DNA from 3 places in the Ensifer sp. ENS11 genome. Region 3 is predicted to be linked to each of the others. Evidence: riboswitches for the same ligand, from Rfam matches in the RefSeq annotation. Region 3 holds a riboswitch; each other region holds the start of a gene.
The links. Region 3 has a riboswitch for cobalamin ahead of IB264_RS09440 (DUF1636 domain-containing protein). Riboswitches for the same ligand answer to the same signal wherever they lie in the genome.
Positions count from the first base shown of each region.

Region 1: another riboswitch for cobalamin. It lies ahead of IB264_RS13435 (CbtB-domain containing protein); the one in region 3 lies ahead of IB264_RS09440 (DUF1636 domain-containing protein).
Region 2: another riboswitch for cobalamin. It lies ahead of nrdH (glutaredoxin-like protein NrdH); the one in region 3 lies ahead of IB264_RS09440 (DUF1636 domain-containing protein).

Region 1 is NZ_JACVAN010000006.1:18,410-23,098, reverse strand. It holds gene IB264_RS13450 (DUF1772 domain-containing protein) at 1-192, opposite strand, end outside; gene IB264_RS13445 (NAD(P)H-binding protein) at 189-1,019, opposite strand; gene IB264_RS13440 (TetR/AcrR family transcriptional regulator) at 1,123-1,815, shown strand; cobalamin riboswitch at 1,814-2,083, shown strand; gene IB264_RS13435 (CbtB-domain containing protein) at 2,126-2,302, shown strand; gene IB264_RS13430 (CbtA family protein) at 2,500-3,294, shown strand; gene IB264_RS13425 ((2Fe-2S)-binding protein) at 3,370-4,233, opposite strand; gene IB264_RS13420 (glucoamylase family protein) at 4,230-4,689, opposite strand, start outside.
Region 2 is NZ_JACVAN010000003.1:295,104-299,792, reverse strand. It holds gene metE (5-methyltetrahydropteroyltriglutamate--homocysteine S-methyltransferase) at 1-966, shown strand, start outside; gene IB264_RS08435 (acyl-CoA thioesterase) at 963-1,763, shown strand; cobalamin riboswitch at 1,915-2,141, shown strand; gene nrdH (glutaredoxin-like protein NrdH) at 2,443-2,664, shown strand; gene nrdI (class Ib ribonucleoside-diphosphate reductase assembly flavoprotein NrdI) at 2,682-3,098, shown strand; gene nrdE (class 1b ribonucleoside-diphosphate reductase subunit alpha) at 3,068-4,689, shown strand, end outside.
Region 3 is NZ_JACVAN010000004.1:35,194-39,882, reverse strand. It holds gene IB264_RS09450 (ABC transporter substrate-binding protein) at 1-891, opposite strand, end outside; gene IB264_RS09445 (ABC transporter ATP-binding protein) at 888-1,694, opposite strand; gene IB264_RS09440 (DUF1636 domain-containing protein) at 1,717-2,130, opposite strand; cobalamin riboswitch at 2,238-2,454, opposite strand; gene IB264_RS09435 (DUF1330 domain-containing protein) at 2,642-2,935, shown strand; partial or broken gene IB264_RS09430 (winged helix-turn-helix transcriptional regulator) at 3,225-3,699, opposite strand; gene IB264_RS09425 (oxidoreductase) at 3,789-4,604, shown strand; gene IB264_RS09420 (NADP-dependent oxidoreductase) at 4,663-4,689, shown strand, end outside.

The DNA of each region.
Region 1 (4,689 bases), on a different contig from region 3:
GCCCATGAAGGTACTGAGGAACAGCGGATTCTGGATCACCACGTTGATGGCGTTCATCGCCGCGATCCCCTGCTCCGCCGGCAGCCGCGACAAAGCCTGCATGATGCAGACCGAGAAGATGAAGAACAGCCCGGCCATCAGGCCGGAGCCGATTGCGGCGGCAAACGCCAGAGCGGGGATCAGCGGGATCATGCGGCGATACTCCAGACACCAGTTGCAGCGGTCTCCCGGGCATAGTCGGCGAAGTCGCGCGGTTTGCGCCCAAGCACGCGCTCGACATCGGACGTCACTTGCGAATTGCGCCCGTCGAGCACCGACGTGAAGAGATAGCGGATGAGTTCGACATAGTCATCAGGCAATCCGTCGGCCCGCAACTGCACCGTGAAGTCGGCAACCGGCACGGACTGATAGCCGATCCGGCGGTTGGCAGCCGTCGCGATCTCGGCCACGGCCTGGGCAAAGGTCATCAGCCGCGGGCCTGTCAGCTCATAGACCTTGCCGACATGCCCCTCGTCCAGAAGGGCTGCAACTGCCACGTCGGCGATGTCGTCGGTGCTGATGAAGGGTTCGGTGATCTCATCCGGCGGCAGGAACACCGATCCGCTGCGAACGGAATCGGTCAAAAAATCCTCGCTGAAATTCTCGAAGAACCAGCTTGCCCGGATGATCGTCCAGTCGGCGCCGGAGGCCTGCAGTTCGCGCTCGGCCGCTTCCGCCTCGTCCTCGCCGCGCCCCGACAGAAGCACCAGCCGCTTGATGCCCGAGCGAACGGCAAGCCTCGAGAATTTGCGGATGGTTTCGACGGCGCCCGGCACCGCCAGATCCGGCTGGTAGCTGATATAGATGCGCTCGACATTTTCAAGCACGGGCGCCCAGGTCGCCTCATCCGTCCAGTCGAAGGAAGGCGATGCCGAACGGGCGCCGATGCGCACCGCGATACCCCGCTCCTCAAGGCGGGCCGCCACCCGCCGCCCCGTCTTGCCCGTACCGCCCAGAACCAGTGTGAGTTTGTCAGTCATCGCTTCCTCCTGAGGTTGATTGCAAAACATGAGCATCTCTCACATTTGCAAATGTGATAAATCCTCGTATTTTAGGAGTCAAGTCAAAATGTGAGCATTACTCATGATTCCCGATGCAAGCCCTTCCACAATCCCCGCTGACGACGAGCCGGCGCTGCGCCGCACGCCCAGCCAGAAGCGCAGCCGCGAGCGCGTCGAGCACATCCTTTCCTGCGCCACGGCGATCATCCAGGAGAAGGGCAGCGACGCCATGCGCATGAGCGAAGTCGCTGAAAAGGCTGGAATCTCGATCGGCTCCCTCTACCAGTACTTCCCCGACAAGGCGGCGATCGTGCGCACGCTGGCCGAGCGCTACAATGCGGTCTGCAATGAATGCATCGGGGCCGAGCTTGCCAAGGTGACGTCGATCTCGGAACTGCGTGACGCCTTCTCCATGCTGTTCGACATCTATTACGATATGTTCCTGGCCGAGCCTGTGATGCGCGACATCTGGTCAGCGATGCAGGCCGACAAGGCGCTGCGCGAGATCGACCTTTTGCAAAGCCGTGCCGGCGGCCAGCTTCTGGCCGACGTCTGGGCTCGGTTTGCGCCCGACACGCCGCGCGAAACGATCGACAGCGCCGCCTTTTTGATCATGCATCTCGGCGATTGCACGATGCGGCTTGCGGTCTCCGTCACCAGAGCAGAGGGCGACCAGATCGTCGAAGCCTATAAACGCATGATCCTTCGTGATTTTGTCGCGGATGGACCGGGCGGCGGCGCAAGTCTAATTGACATCTCCGGGGTGCGATCCTAATCATCGTGGATCGATTGGTTCCCGCAACGCGAACGCGTTTCGGGAGTAAACGGGAACGTGACGGATGGACCCATGCTGGGCATTCAAATCACGGCCGACCCCGCGACTGTAGAGCGACGTGAATGCGCCGTTCCGGAGCGATCCGGAAGAAGCCACTGGAGACAAGACCGCGAGAGGGCGGCCCTTGCTCTGGGAAGGCGAGGCAAATCCAGGGTGATCTCACCCGACGTCCTGAGCCAGGAAACCTGCCAGTCGATGCGGGCATAGGGCCCAAACCGGGAAAGATCCCGACGCCATCACGGAGGTTGTCATGGCTACATCTACAGTTTCGAGCATTCCGCTCTCCCTCAGCGATCGTCTGACCGCAGGTATCATCGCGCTCCTCATCGGCGGCTTCCTCGTCTTCGGCGCAGGCCTGGCGAACTCGGCCGTGCTGCACGATACCGCGCACGACACCCGCCACTCCTATGGCTTCCCCTGCCACTAAGCGATGTTCCGGGACGCGACTTGCGTTCCGCATCGACATAGCTGCGGACAAAAACGCTTCCGGCAGACAGCCGGACGCGTTTGCTCGCGTCTGATGCAGATTGAAGATCTGCCGGACGGAGCCGTTCGCATATTTGCCAGTGGGACACGGCGCTGCCTGCCAGATGCATGGCGCGCCGATATCGAGGGATATCGAAAATGATTGTCAGAACGCTTCTGGCCGCGATCGTGGCTGGATTGATTGCCGGTGTCTTCATGACCGGCGCCCAGGAACTGCGCGTCGTACCGCTGATCCTGCACGCGGAAGAATTCGAAGGCGAGGCACCGGCCGCCGGCGAACAACCAGCCGTTCAGCCGGGAACGGCCGATCCGGCCGCAGCAAACCACGACCAGCATTCGTCGCTGAAGGCGGTTTCGCCGATTGGCGCTTTGCTTGACGCCCTGTCGCCGATCACGCCTGCCTACGCCCATGAGGGCGAACACGAGGAAGGCGGCATCATGTTCGGCATGAGCCGCTTTTCCGGCACGCTGATCGCCAATCTGGTGACCGGCTCCGGCTTCGCGCTGCTGCTCGCCGGCGTCAGCCTCGTCATCGGCTACCCGATCACGCTCAGGAACGGCGCGCTCTGGGGCGCCTGCGGCTGGCTTGCCGTGCACATGCTGCCGGCAATCGGTCTGCCGCCGGAACTGCCGGGCTTCCCGGCCGCGGAACTCGGCGACCGCCAGGTCTGGTGGGGTGCAACCGTGCTGTTGTCTGCCGCCGGTCTCTATCTGCTGGTCTTGCGGCAAGAGATCGCCGCCAAGATCATCGGCCTCGTGCTGATCGCGGCACCGCATGTCTATGGCGCGCCGCAACCGTCGGACATCTCCAGCAATGTGCCGGCCGTGCTCGGCGCTGAATTCGCCGTGGCAGCCCTTGCCACCACGCTCGCGTTCTGGATTGTTCTCGGCGTCGTGTCGGGCTTCATCAACGATCGTTTCGCCAAGGCGTAACAGACCGGCCAGATTTCGCCATCAACCCGGAGCCCCTGATATCGCCGATATCAGGGGCTTTGTCGTCGAGATGTCTCAGCGCGCCTGCAATGCCAGCAGATGCGCCTGCAACCGCGCGCGGCGGTCGTCCGGCGCCAGCATCACGCAACTGTCGCAGAAGCTGCCACCTTCCGTTCGATAATAGAGACAGCAGCCGCCGCGCAGGCGATAGGTGCGCGACAGCGCATGATTGCCGCCGATCTCGATCACGATGTCCTCGTAACGGAGCTTGTCGGAAAATAGCGACGTACCCGCGCGCTTGACGATCGCCAGCGCCCTCGCCATCGCGGTCTCCTCGTCGCCGAGGACGCGGCCGATCTCCAGGAACCCACCGGCAAGCGAATCCGCCGCAAGCCGCCATTGCGCGCCCGAGGACAGGCCGGTGCGACGCTTCAACATGACGACGATCGGCGCCAGATGCGCAGCGAAGGTTTCGCCGAAGACGTCCGCAGTCGCCGGGGCATGATCCCCGGCTGCGGGCAAGGCAAGGCTGAAATGAAACCGCTTGGCCGCGACAAGCCGTTCGCCATAGGCCCGCGAAAATTCTTCGAAGCGAAGGCCGCGAACGGCTGCCACGATGCCCCCACCGAGATAGAGGCCGCCAAGCGCGAGCGTGAGCTGGTTGCTGTAAAAGGCAATCAGATGGGCGGCGCGGATCTTGTCGTCCATGCCCTCGGCAAAGCGATCCTGATAGGCAAGGCTGTCTTCAAGCCCGACGCCCTCCTCCACCCAGAACCGCGCCTCGGGAAGAAATACGTCGCCGGCGGCCCCGAGCGAAAAGCCCACTTCGGGGAAAGACGACTGCAGGTGCGCGAGAACGCCAAGGGCGCTCTGGCGCAACGCCGCGTCCGCCTCGTCCTCCGCCGGGCGCTCGTCCTGCCGCTCGTGGCCCAAGCTCATGCCGTCTCCCTGGTCTCAAGCCAGCCGCCGCGAAAATCCGCCCGCTGCAATCCGCGCCGTATGGCCGGAATGCTGCGCGTCAGCTCCCAGACGAAACCGTTTCTGGCATTCTCGATCATCATCACGACAAGCCCCTGGTCAAGCCCGACCACGCGGTCGTCGACCCAACCCTCCGGGCCCACACCGGGCAGGCTCGGATTGAACCCGCCGGGAAACCGGCTCTCGCACAGAATGTCCGGGTAACAGTTCTCGAGCTCGGCGAGTGCCGACTGCGACGCATCGGCAGCGAAAGGCAGACAGGCAACCGGTGCCCAAGGTGCCAGCGTGCCATCGTCAGGACCACCGGGCGCGCCGCGCGCCGCATAGCCGAGCATCCGCTGCCAACGCCCATCGACAAGCCGCTGCCGCCCCGCCGGTCCACCGCAGGCGCTGAGGCCCCACATATCCCCGCCGTAA
Region 2 (4,689 bases), on a different contig from region 3:
CGATCGCTGCATGCCAAGGGCGAGCTCAGCTATGTCGACTACCTCGCCTACCTGCGCCAGGAGACGGAGAAGGCCGTGCGCTGGCAGGAGGAAATCGGCATCGAGGTGCTGGTGCACGGCGAATTCGAGCGCAACGACATGGTGCAGTATTTCGGCGAGCAGCTCTCCGGCTATGGGTTCACTCAGAGCGGTTGGGTGCAGAGCTACGGCTCGCGCTACGTACGCCCGCCGATCATCTTCGGCGATGTCTCGCGCCCGAACCCGATGACGGTCGATTGGGCAACCTATGCGCAGTCGCTGACGGACAAGCCGATGAAGGGCATGCTCACCGGCCCGGTGACGATGCTGCAATGGTCGTTCGTGCGCGACGACCTGCCCCGGTCGATCGTATGCCGGCAGATCGCACTGGCGCTGCGCGACGAAGTCACCGACCTGGAAACGGCCGGTATCGCCGTGATCCAGATCGACGAACCGGCGCTGCGCGAGGGACTGCCACTGAGACAGGCCGATCGAAAGGCCTATCTCGACTGGGCGGTCGAGTGCTTCCGCATCAGCGCCTCCGGCGTCGGTGACGAAACCCAGATCCACACCCACATGTGCTACTCGGAGTTCAACGACATCATGGCGGCGATTGCGGCAATGGATGCCGATGTCATCTCCATCGAAACCTCGCGCTCGAAGATGGAGCTGCTCGGCGCCTTTATCGATCAGGCCTATCCGAACGAGATCGGCCCCGGCGTCTACGACATCCACTCGCCGCGGGTACCCACTGTCAACGAGATGGTGCATCTGATCGAACAGGCGACCGACGGTCTGACGCCGGCGCAGATCTGGGTCAATCCGGATTGTGGGCTGAAAACAAGGCGGTGGGAGGAAGTTCGCCCGGCGCTCGTCAACATGGTCGCGGCGGCGCAAACGCTGCGCCAATCCTTCACTGCCGGCCGGCAAGAGGCCGCAAACGCATGACGGACGATAGCAATATCGAGAAGGCGCCGGGGGAAACCCCGGCGCCCGCCACCTTGATCGACATCGTCTTTCCCGGCGACACCAATCACCACGGCACGCTCTTCGGCCGTGCGGGCCTCGCACTCATGGACCGGACCGCCTTCATCGTCGCCACGCGCCACGGCCGCGTTCCCTTCGTCACCGCCTCCTGCGATCGCGTCGACTTCCGCGGCCCCGCCCACATCGGCCATATCGTCAGCTGCAGCGGCCGCCCGATCCGGGTCGGGCGGCGTTCGATGGTCGTCGAAGTCGATATGATCGCGGAAGATCTGACGGCCGGCACCCGCGATCTGTGCGCCCGCGGCCAGTTCACCATGGTCGCGATGCCGGAGGGCAAGGGCGCCGGCTGGTCGTTGCCTTCTCTCGACACCGATGCGATCGGAGCGCCAAAAGACGATGCCGTGCGCATGGTCGATATCGTCTTTCCGGATCAGGCCAACAGCTTCGGCGCCATGTTTGGCGGCGACGCGCTGGCGCAGATGACCAAGGCCGCCTTCGGCGCGGCGACACGGGCGAGCCGCAAGACGACAGTGCTCGCCTCCTGCCAGCGCATCGATTTCAAGCACCGGATCACCGTTGGCTCGATCATCGAGCTTGTCGCCAGGATTGTGCGCACCGGACGGAGCTCGACGACGGTCGATGTCGAATTGTGGTCAGAGGATTTGACGGGAGCGAAACAGACCCTGACTGCCCATGGCGCCTTCATCATGGTGGCAGTCGACGGGGACAATCGTCCTGTTCCCGCCTTCGCGGCTTGAGGATTTCAGCAGAGCTGTCAATGACGGCTCTCCATCCACAGGCTTCGCCGACACTTGTCGTTTACTCCCCGCTATCCACACCCGAAAAAATATTGTCCGCCTCCCAGGTGGCTTCGACATGGAACCTATTGACGCAATTTTCCCGACATATACTATATCTAGTGTTCGAGGTTCTCCCGATTCGCAAGGATTGGGAGCGAAGATGGGAATACGGTGCCGTCGTAGCGATTTCGCTTGGCTAAGCCGTGGCTGCCCCCGCAACTGTAAACGGCGAGCAACTGTCCAGCATTCGGCCACTGAAGCATGATGCATCGGGAAGGTCCGGACAGAAGCACCGACCCGTGAGCCAGGAGACCTGCCTCGATCGATAAACGTCCACGGGCGGGGTGTCCGGAGAGGTCAGAGGTGTGCATGGGGCAGGATGAAACCTGCCTGATCGTCTCGACGTCTCCCCGGAAGCGCCGTCTTCAACTTCGGGGTGAAGTCATGTCCGCGTCATCGAATTCCTATCATTCGCCAATGAAGAGGCGCGGGAAGCCGCGAATCTGACGAACAACCGCGCCCGGGTCTTCTCGACCCGAGCAAGCGGTCATCCTGCCAGTCCTGCATTTCGCCGGATCGCTTGTGCGTATCCGCATGCCTTTTCATGCCCAGATCCAGCCGACCAAACGAGGAAGAAATGAACGTCACCGTCTACAGCAAGCCCGCCTGCGTCCAGTGCACCGCAACCTATCGCGCGCTCGACCGCCAGGGCGTCAATTACGAGGTGATCGACATTTCGGTCGACCAGGACGCGTTCGAGACGGTCAAGGGCCTTGGCTACATGCAGGTTCCCGTCGTCATCGCCGGTCCGGAGCACTGGGCAGGCTTCCGCCCCGACAAGATCAGCGCACTGTCCTGAAGCCGAGGTACGGCGCGATGGGGCTGATCGTCTATTTTTCCACCCGCTCGGAAAACACCCATCGCTTCGTCGGCAAGCTCGGCCTGCGCGCCAGACGCATTCCCGTCAGCGCGGCCGACGCGCCGCTCGACGTGCACGAACCCTATGTGCTCGTCGTCCCGACCTATTGCGGCGACGACGGCCGGGGCGCCGTGCCCAAACAGGTGATCCGCTTTCTCAACGATGCGGACAACCGCTCCCACATCCGCGGCGTGATTGCCGCGGGCAACAGCAATTTCGGCGCGACCTACGGGATCGCCGGCGACGTGATCTCGGCCAAGTGCCAGGTGCCCTATCTCTACCGGTTCGAACTGTTGGGAACCGATGAGGACGTCGCCAATGTCAAAAACGGGATGGAACGATTTTGGACGTCTCAACACTCGAACGCCCCTTGAAGGCGACGGAATCGGCGCTCGATTACCACGCGCTGAACGCCATGCTGAACCTCTATGACGAGGACGGCCGGATCCAGCTCGACAAGGACCGGTTGGCGGCAAAGCAGTACTTCCTGCAGCACGTCAACCAGAACACCGTGTTCTTCCATAACCTGCGCGAAAAACTCGATTACCTCGTCACCGAGGGCTACTACGAGCAGGAGGTTCTCGACCAGTATTCGTTCAACTTCGTGCGCGACCTGTTCGATCACGCCTATGACAAGAAGTTCCGTTTCCCGACCTTTCTCGGCGCCTTCAAATATTACACCAGCTACACGCTGAAGACCTTCGACGGGAAGCGCTACCTCGAGCGCTACGAGGACCGGGTCTGCATGGTGGCGCTGACGCTGGCGCGCGGCGACGAGGCGCTGGCGCGCGACATGGTCGACGAGATCATCTCCGGTCGCTTCCAACCGGCGACCCCGACCTTCCTCAACGCCGGCAAAAAGCAGCGCGGCGAGCTCGTCTCCTGCTTTCTGCTGAGGGTCGAGGACAACATGGAATCGATCGCGCGCGGCATTAATTCGGCGCTACAATTGTCGAAGCGCGGCGGCGGCGTGGCGCTGTCGCTTACCAACATCCGCGAGGCCGGCGCCCCGATCAAGCAGATCGAAAACCAGTCGTCCGGCATCATTCCCGTGATGAAGCTGCTGGAGGATTCGTTCTCCTACGCCAACCAGCTTGGCGCCCGCCAGGGTGCCGGCGCCGTCTATCTCAACGCCCACCACCCCGACATCATGCGTTTCCTCGACACCAAGCGGGAGAACGCCGACGAGAAGATCCGTATCAAGACGCTGTCGCTGGGCGTCGTCGTTCCCGACATCACCTTCGAACTCGCCAAGAACAACGAGGACATGTACCTGTTCTCGCCCTATGACGTGGAGCGCGTCTACGGCGTTGCCTTCACCGACATCTCGGTCACGGAAAAATATCGGGAAATGGTCGCCGACAGCCGGATCCGCAAGAAGAAGATCAAGGCGCGCGAGTTCTTCCAGGTGCTGGCCGAAATCCAGTTCGAGTCGGGCTATCCCTACATCATGTTCGAAGACACGGTGAACCGCGCCAACCCGATCGCCGGCCGCATCACCATGAGCAACCTCTGCTCAGAAATCCTCCAGGTCAGCGAAGCCAGCGAGTACAATGACGACCTGTCCTACAAGCACCTGGGCAAGGACATCTCCTGCAATCTCGGCTCGCTGAATATCGCCGCCGCGATGGATTCGTCCGATTTCGGCAAGACGATCGAGACATCGATCCGGGCGCTGACCGCGGTCTCCGACATGAGCCATATCGCCTCGGTTCCCTCCGTCGAGAAGGGCAATGACGACAGCCATGCGATCGGCCTCGGCCAGATGAACCTGCACGGCTATCTCGCCCGCGAACGGGTCTATTACGGTTCGGACGAAGGCGTCGATTTCACCAACATCTACTTCTACACGGTGACCTACCACGCCATCCGCGCCTCCAACCGCATCGCCGTCGAACGCGGGTCGAGCTTCAAGGGCTTCGAGAACTCGAAATACGCCTCGGGCGACTATTTCGACAAGTACAC
Region 3 (4,689 bases):
CGGTGTCGCCTCGACATAATCGAGCACGACGAAGCGGTCATTCCTGACGGCATCGATGTTCTTGAAGGCGGGGTTGCTCTTCATGAAGGCGATCTTCTGCTCGGCGGTGACCTCGCCATAGTTGACGATCACCACCACCTCAGGGTTCTTGTCGATCACCGGCTCCCAGGAAATCTCGGTCCAGCTCTTCTCGATGTCGTCCATGACGTTGACGCCGCCCGCCGCCTCGATCATTGCCGTCGGGATACCGAACCGGCCTGACGTGAACGGCTTCTCCTCGCCGGAATCATAGACGAAGACGCGGGTCGGGCGTTCGATGCCGCCGGTGTCTGCAGTGATCTTGTCGAGATCGCGGCGATAACCGTCGACCAGCGCCTGCGCCCGATCCTCGACGCCGAAGATGCGGCCGAGATTGAGGATATCGACGAACATGTCGTCCATGACAGGCTTGCCCTTGGCCATGACGTGAATGCAGGATTCGGTCAGCTCATAGACGTTGATCTTGAAGGGTTCGAGCGTTTCCGGCGTCACCTCGCCCCCGACCTTCATGCCGTAGTTCCAGCCGGCGAAGTAGAAGTCGGCGTCGGCATTGAGCAGCACTTCCTTGGTCGGATATTTTTCCGAAAGCTCCGGCAGCGCCTTGACGCCTTCGCGCAGCTTTTCGTCCAGCGTCTTCCAGCCGGATACGCCGGTATAGCCGACCATGCGGTCCTGCAATTTCAGAGCCAGCATCATTTCAGTGAGGTTGACGTCGTTGGAAACGGCGCGCTTCGGTGCTGAATCGAAGGTCACCTCGCGGTTGCAGCTCTTGACGGTCACGGGATAGGCGAGCGCCGGCGTTGCCGCCAGAACCAGCAGGGCAAAGGCGGAATGGGCAATGAAGGTCTTCATGAAATCAGTTCCTGTCGAGCAAGTGAAAAGGAAAAGCGTGCGCCGCTCGAAACGGCATTGTTGTGGGCAGTGGCGGTGACGCCGAAGGCGGCGGAAAGCGCTTGTGGGTTGAGCACGTCTTCGGGCGGGCCGAAGGCCGTCATGCGTCCCTCCGTCAGGATCGCCACATCGGTCGCGAACTCGGCTGCCAGGTTGATGTCGTGCAGCGTGGTGACGATCGTCAGCTGCAGCGTCTGCAACAACTCGAGAATTTCGAGCTGGTGGCGGATATCGAGATGGTTTGTCGGCTCGTCGAGAATGATGATGCGCGGCTGCTGGGCAAGCGCCCGGGCGATCAGCACCCGCTGCTTCTCGCCGCCCGAAAGCGTCGCGAATTGCCGCCCGGCAAGGTGGGTGAGATCGAGATGCTCGAGCGCGTGCGCAACCGTCTCGCGGTCCCTCGCGGTCCAGCCGCTCATGCCCTCACGCCGGGGGATGCGGCCCATCATCACCACGTCGCGCACGCTGAAGGGAAAGTCGCTCGGCATTTCCTGCAGCACGACGGCAATGATCTTTGCCGCCTCGCGCGCCGTCATCGCCCAGATGTCGACGCCATCGACCTCGATTGCGCCCGCTATCGGCTGGGCCGAGCGATAGAGGCAGCGCAGCAGCGAGGTCTTGCCGGCACCGTTCGGCCCGAGAATGGCAAGCCGGCTGCCGGGCGCAATGGCAAAGTCGATCTCGCGGACCAGCCGCAGGTCCGGGCGCGGTCCCCAATCCAGGGCGTGGACCCGAAGCCCGGCCCCTGTCGCGGTGCAGCTCATCGGCTCGTCCCTCCCCGCGCCATCATTGGAAATGCCAGCCGATGTCTTCGGAGACCAGCATCGCTGCCGGGATGCGCGCCAGCGTCTTGCCGTTGAGCCCGCGCGGCCTCTCGGCCGCCCGCGTCATGCCATCGCCCCTTCCGGCATAGGTGGTCGCGAACGAGACGAGATCATCGATATCCTCCTCGGGCGAGATATCGCCAAAGAGGTAGGTCGCCTTGCCGGTTGCCTGGAAAGCGATGGTGCAAGGCCTGGTACACGCGGCCATGCAGACCGTCCCAGTAATGGAGAAATCCCGGTCGAGCGGCTCGCCGAGCGCGGCAATACTGCGGTTCAGCCGCTGGATCAGATCCGCTCCCGGACGGCATGGGCCGCCGGTGAAACGGCAATCGGTGCAGACCGTTATCGTGTGCTGTCGGGAAACCGGATTGGCCATGTCTCTTCTCCTCCGGATTGGTCCGGAGAGAATGTGGCAACGCGGCATGATGACGGATGACCGTCGCGCAAAAACCAGTTCTTTTCCATCGGAACACCCCGTCCGTTGTGGTTGATCGGTTCGATGGCAGGTCTCCTGGCTCGCGGGTCGCGGCGCATCCACGTCTTCCCGGCTGATCGCCAGTGACATGGTGTGAATGCGCTTTCCGCTCACAGTTGCGGGGGCAGCCACGGTTTCGGCCCCATTTGGGTCGTCCGCTCCGTGTTCCCTTTTCAGCCGCTTCCGCATTGTCGCGGTTGCAGCACCATCAAAGCCTTCGTCGCACACTTCGGCGGAGGTGACAACCGCCGCGACAGCACGGCCTTGGCCTATCAACATGTCGCATTTTTTCATGCGCATTTGTTATGTGATAACATAACATTATTCAACACAAAAATATGTTGACCAACTCGCCCGCACCGACCAACGGGCGTATCCTTCGATGGCGCCTGTGTGGAAAAGGAGATCTGCCATGGCCGCCTATCTGATTGCGGATGTCGAGGTCACCGATGCCGCGGCCTTTGAAGAATACATACGGGAAGTGCCGGCAACGGAGGCGCGCTATGGTGGCCGATATTTGGGGCGCGGTGGCGCTACCCGGGTGCTCGAGGGAGACTGGGAGCCGCACCGGCTCGTCATTGTCGAGTTCCCGGACATGCACTCCTTGCTCGAGTGGTACAACTCGCCGGCGTATCAACGCCTCAAGGCGATCCGAGAGCGCTGCGCCAAGACGCGGATCATGACGCTGGAAGGCGTTGCCACCTAAGCAGTCGGGCCGTCATTGTTCCAGCAGCTTCCGACGTTTACCGCAAAGGTGCGGCATTGGCATATCAACATGCGGCATATTTTCATATTCATCTGTTATGTAATATCATAATACAACACAAGCTAACGAATGATGCCTGCGACGCACATTGGCAGAGCACTTCTCACGCCATCAGGACGATCGATCGCGACTGTCAACCGGACCTATTAATCTGGCATCAGCGTTTGCCGGCGACGGTCATAAGACATTGCTCGACCAACGGACCGGCAACTCTGTGCTGGAAGCGATTTCAAGAGGCGTTGTCAGGCGATACTTCATCTGCCTGGGGTGCCTCATTCCGGTGCGGCGATACGAATGGGACGTGTCCCGACTGGAGCGCCGGTCGCCCGGTCGATGGTGACGGGATCGATCTCCGTTCCGGTCTCGGCGTCGAAGAACCGGGTTACCTCGCCCCCGCCGCGATGCTTGCGTCCCCACGCGCCGATGGCAAACAGAACCGGCAGGAAGTCTTGGCCAGCTTCGGTCAGGACATATTCGTCTCGTGGCGGACGATCGGAATAGCGGCGTTTCTCCAGCAGCCCCTCCTCCGTCAGCGCTGAAAGCCGCCCCGTCAGCATCGTCGGCGCGATACCAAGACTTTTGCGGAAATCATCGAAGCGGGTCAGGCCCGCATGGGCATCTCGCATGATCAGCATGCTCCAGGCATCCCCCACAAGCGCAAGGCTCCTGGCGATCAGGCATGGCTGGCTCGACAGATTTTTCATGTTAGTATCTTTTTGATAGTGACTAACTACTAATTTAATAGTAACTGAATGTTCAGCGATATTCCATGATAAAATGAAAGCACAAGCCGATGAGCAAGACAGAACGCGGCATTGCCCTGGTCACGGGCGCTTCCTCAGGCATTGGGTTGGTGACAGCACGAGCGCTGCGGCACGATGGCTACCGTGTCTTCGGTACCAGCCGAAAGCCGATGCCCGATACCCCGGACGGGATCACGATGCTGATCTGCGATGTAACCGATGACGCATCGGTGCAGACAACCGTCGACGAGGTTCTAAGTCGCGCAGGACGGATTGATCTTCTTGTCAACAATGCCGGGATCGGACTGCTCGGCGGCGCTGAGGAATCCACGACGAAACAGGCGAAAGCCGTCTTCGACGTAAACGTGTTCGGCATCATACGCATGACAAATGCGGTGCTGCCCACGATGAGACGGCAGCATCGAGGACGGATCGTCAACCTCAGCTCCATACTCGGGCTGATCCCCGCCCCCTACAATGCGCTCTACGCATCGACCAAACATGCCATCGAAGGCTATTCGGAGTCTCTTGACCACGAAGTGCGAACGCAAGGCATCCGCATCGTGCTTGTCGAGCCCGGCGTAACCCGCACATCCTTCGAAGAGAACATCACGCGACCGGACCGCCCGCTTGCCGTTTACGACACGGTTCGCGCCGACGCGGAGAGGCTGATGCGCGACATCGTCGCGAAGGGCGATGCACCCGAGGTGGTCGCCGAAGCCGTCGTAAGGGCCGCCAATGCGGCATCGCCCAAACGACGCTACACCGCCGGAAAAGCTGCAGGACAAGTCCGTTTCATGCGTCGCTTCCTGCCCGAGTCCATCGTCGACAAGAACCTTCGGAAGTTCAGCAGACTTCCCGATTGAGCTGTCGCCGCCGCACTGCTGGCGCTGCCGGCTCACCATAGAAACGAAAGTTAGTCTGATGAAATCATTCCTGATCGATCGCTAT